DNA from 2 places in the Enterococcus italicus genome. Region 2 is predicted to be linked to the other one. Evidence: riboswitches for the same ligand, from Rfam matches in the RefSeq annotation. Region 2 holds a riboswitch; the other holds the start of a gene.
The links. Region 2 has a riboswitch for thiamine pyrophosphate ahead of tenA (thiaminase II). Riboswitches for the same ligand answer to the same signal wherever they lie in the genome.
Positions count from the first base shown of each region.

Region 1: another riboswitch for thiamine pyrophosphate. It lies ahead of NE257_RS02055 (zinc-binding metallopeptidase family protein); the one in region 2 lies ahead of tenA (thiaminase II).

Region 1 covers NZ_JAMRVB010000001.1:442,397-444,602, reverse strand. The annotation lists gene nrdF (class 1b ribonucleoside-diphosphate reductase subunit beta) at 1-707, shown strand, start outside; TPP riboswitch at 825-914, shown strand; gene NE257_RS02055 (zinc-binding metallopeptidase family protein) at 1,003-1,338, shown strand; gene NE257_RS02050 (acetylornithine deacetylase) at 1,332-2,206, shown strand, end outside.
Region 2 covers NZ_JAMRVB010000001.1:1,573,316-1,575,521, forward strand. The annotation lists gene msrA (peptide-methionine (S)-S-oxide reductase MsrA) at 1-536, opposite strand, end outside; TPP riboswitch at 1,054-1,142, shown strand; partial or broken gene tenA (thiaminase II) at 1,277-1,901, shown strand; gene NE257_RS07695 (GNAT family N-acetyltransferase) at 2,040-2,206, shown strand, end outside.

The DNA.
Region 1 (2,206 bases), 1.1 Mb from region 2:
AAGAAGCTGTATTAAATAATATTCAATTTATGGAATCGGTCCATGCGAAAAGTTACTCTTCTATTTTTAGTACACTAAATACCAAAAAAGAAATCGAAGAAATCTTTGAATGGACCAATACCAATCCATACTTGCAGGCCAAAGCCGAAAAAATCAATGAAATCTACAAGCACGGTACACCGCTCCAAAAGAAAATCGCCAGTGTCTTTTTAGAAACATTTTTGTTTTATTCTGGTTTTTATACACCTCTCTACTATCTAGGAAATAACAAACTAGCGAATGTCGCCGAAATTATTAAGCTCATCATCCGTGATGAGTCTGTCCATGGAACGTATATCGGCTACAAGTTCCAGCTAGGCTTTCAAGCACTTCCTGAAGCAGAACAAGCCGAACTCAAGGACTGGATGTACGACCTGTTGTTTGAACTTTATGAAAATGAAGAAAACTATACAGACGAACTTTACGGAGAAATTGGCTGGGCGGAAGAAGTGAAAACTTTCCTACGCTACAATGCCAACAAAGCATTGATGAATATGGGTCAAGACCCTCTCTTCCCTGACAGTGCCAATGATGTTAACCCAATCGTGATGAACGGCATCTCTACAGGTACAAGTAACCATGACTTCTTCTCACAAGTCGGTAATGGCTACCTGCTAGGATCTGTAGAAGCAATGAAGGATGAAGACTATCTTATCGGCTTTGATTAATCCCCCATCTCTTTAGTGGTGCATCAGCAATTGCTTTTCTATTGCTGATGCATCACTATTTTTTTTAATCTCGTAGCAACTAGCCAATTCACCCATTCTTTGCTACACTAAATTGGAATAGAACATTTGGGGTGCCCAGAGGCTGAGAACATACCCATTGAACCTGATGCAGTTGATCCTGCCGAAGAGAAATGTTAGGAAGAACCTATCCTTTTTGCGGTCTCGCATCCCTCTTTGCTTCTATCACTAGAAGATAAAAAGGGATGCTTTTTTCTTTGTAAAAGGAGGACACACTGTGAATAACGACGAACAGGAACTCCTGTTGCTCGCAACACTGGAGCAGATGCAAGAACAGCTACTGACTATCCTGGAAAGATTATTGGTGGGATTTCACACAGAATCCCCACCTGCTCGGAATACAAACGAGCTGCAACTGTATCTGAAAGAGACTCTTGAAAAGCTGGATTTTACGGTGGAAACTGCGCCGTTTTATAGGCAGGATACATTGCTTTGGGCTACAAAAGAAGGCACGGATACTGAGCATTACCAAAGCTTAATCTGGAATGGCCATGTCGATGTCGCTGCACTGGAGTCACTCGCTAACTGCAGACCAATCCGTTTGAGTTGGTAAAGAAAGGCTCTCGGCTATTTGGACGTGGGGTCAGTGACATGAAAGGATCAGTTGCGTGTGTTATTTGGTTAGTACAAACCTTTCATCAATTGAAGATTCATTTGCCGGGCACCCTCCTTTTGCAATCCGTTGTAGGGAAAGAAGCAGGCGAAGCTGGGACCAAAAAATTACTCGAATCTGGTCAAACAGCAGACTTTGCAATTGTTGGTGACACGAGTGATTTACAGTTTCAAGGTCAAGGTGGCGTCATTACTGGCTGGATTCAATTGAAAAGCCCCGAAACCTTTCACGATGGCAATCGGATGAAGATGGTACACACTGGTGGAGGACTTTTTGGTGCCAATATGATTGAAAAAATGACCATCCTGATTCAAGCGTTACAGACTCTGGAACGACATTGGGGCATTATGAAGTCCTATCCTGGATTTGAGCACGGGACAAATACGATTAATCCCGCCTATATTGAAGGTGGGATTCATCCCGCATTTGTGCCGAACAATTGCCGGCTATGGATTACTATCCACTTCTATCCAAATGAATCGATTGAACAAGTGACAAGTGAAATTGAAGCACACATTCTTGCCACAGCCAAAGCAGACCCGTGGATGAAAGAAAATCTCCCTACATTTGAATGGGGTGGTGAATCCATGCTTGTAGATAAAGGAGAAGTCTTTCCGCCACTAGCACTTGATCCTACCCATTCAGCAATGCTTGAATTGGCCAAAAGTCATGAAGCGCAAACAGCATCAAAACCTACTACTACCATGTCTACATCTGTTTCCGATGGTGGATGGTTTGGTGCCTATGACATTCCAGCAGTGGTATATGGACCTGGTGAATTATTGCAAGCACACAGCGACAACGAATC
Region 2 (2,206 bases):
CCATTGGCATCGGTCGGATCAATCAATTGCCAATAGATTGCATTCAATTGTTGATAAGAAATTTTCCGACGATCAAATATAATTTCAACAGCCTCAACGTGGCCTGATTGTCCTCTAGAAACCTCTTCATAGCTAGGGTTAGCAGTTGACCCACCAGTATAGCCTGAATAAACAGCTAAAATACCTGTTCGTGTCTCAAATGGTTCTACCATACACCAAAAGCACCCACCAGCGAAAATTGCTCGTTCGATAAAAGGACCATCCTTGGTAAAATGAAGGTGCTCATCAAAAGGTTGTGAGAAAGCAGAATTGCCGGCTAACGTTGCGTAAAATTCGGCAACATCGGGTGTGAGTGAGTGTCGTGTAGCCAAAGGACGAAGAACGGCTTCAAGCTGGGCAAGTGTATCCGCTAAGCGCTCATGATTGTACAGACCTTGTTTGGCAGTCTCTAATTGTTGACGTTCCCAATCACGCGTCCGAGGATTAAGAATGAGATTGTAAAGTGTAGTCAATGTTTCTTCAGTTGATTGTTTCATAAAGGCTCCTTCCTTAATCTGTTAGCAACTGTATTTATTATACCCTGTTTGTTAAGAGGAAGAATCGAGAATGCCTGATAAAGCAAAAGAATTTTTTAATAGAAAACGCTTGCAAAAAAAGAAGACATCCCTTATAATGAACTTGTAAGGAACCAATGATTCCCACAATTAGTTAAATTGAGTCAAATGAGTTTGTAAGACAACACAGTGAATACAAAGTCAGTGAAACAAAAAGCTAGTTGAAACATAGGGTAATTGACTATGTGAAAGTGAATTAAAGGTTACAAATTTTAGAAAGGCGTGGGAGATTGACGAATTCCTTACTAACTGAATATGGCCTAGCAGGTGTTTAAGTCAACGTTGGAGCAACAAATAGACACTCCATCATGAAATGTATGACGGAAAAAAACAATAAATCCTGCTAGGCCTCTTTTTTTTGCATCAAAAAATAATTGTCGTTAAAAGAAAGCGGTTTAAAATAATTTTGACATCAAAGAAAAGGCTTGTTATAATTTTAAAAAAGAAGCTGGGGTGCCTGATGGCTGAGAATTACCCATATTACCTGATCTAGTTAGTACTAGCGTAGGGAGCTGAGCAAAGAATGATCATTCCGAGTAGGTGCCCGCATGAAAATGTTGGGCTTTTTTTGATTAGTATCCATTGTCTACAATAAGACATCAAAAAATAATTTGTTAGTGGGAGAGGTTAAAATGACAAAGTTCGCAGATCAATTATTCGATATGGCACAACCCGTTTGGATTAAAAGTTATAAACATCCATTTATCAAGGAGATTGCTTCCGGCGAACTAGCACCCTCCGTGTTCCGATATTATTTATTGCAGGATCGCTATTATCTAGAAGAGTTTGGAAAAATTCATGGCCTAGCTGCTCAAAAAAGTAGTGATGCTCGCACAGCTGAATTTTTAAGAGCGAATGCAGAAAATCTAAAGAATGGCGAAGTAGAAATTCGAAAAGCGTTCTTCCAGCAACTTGCCATTTCTTCTGATGAAATTCAGTTAACACCTATTGCTCCTAGTGCGTACAATTATGTTAACCATATGTACGAGCAACTTTATCATGGAACCACTCAACGGACAATAGCCAGTTTATTGCCTGTATAATGAGATTGGCAAACGTCTGATTGCTGAGGGATCGCCTGTTTCTTTGTATCAGCAATGGATTGCCACCTATGATAGCGAAGCCTATACGGAGGATGTCCAAACAATGCTTGACTTGACCAATCAAGCAGCCAGTGAAGTGGATGAACAAGAACGCGAAGCAATGAAACATGCTTTCTACCGAAGCAGTATCTATGAACTCCGCTTTTGGGAAATGGCATATACAATGGAACGATGGGATAGTTAGCCTTAGTTATAGCAATTTATCGCAGGTTCATAGAAAAAACCACGTAGATCACGGGGGTAAGTCCAGCACGAGCTCCAAAGAGATGGTTCCACATTTTGCTTATCGACAGAAATAAGCCTAAAGAAAGGATAGGAAGTATTGGAAATCAAAGTAGGTATTGTCAATCATGATGAAAAAAAACAATTGTGGCAGATCAGCCAACAAACGATGACCATTGAAGTGGATCCTCATCCTTACAGACCGGATGAATACGATCGCTTCTTGCAAAAAATTCAGCAGGGAAAGGCTATTATGATGATTGAAAA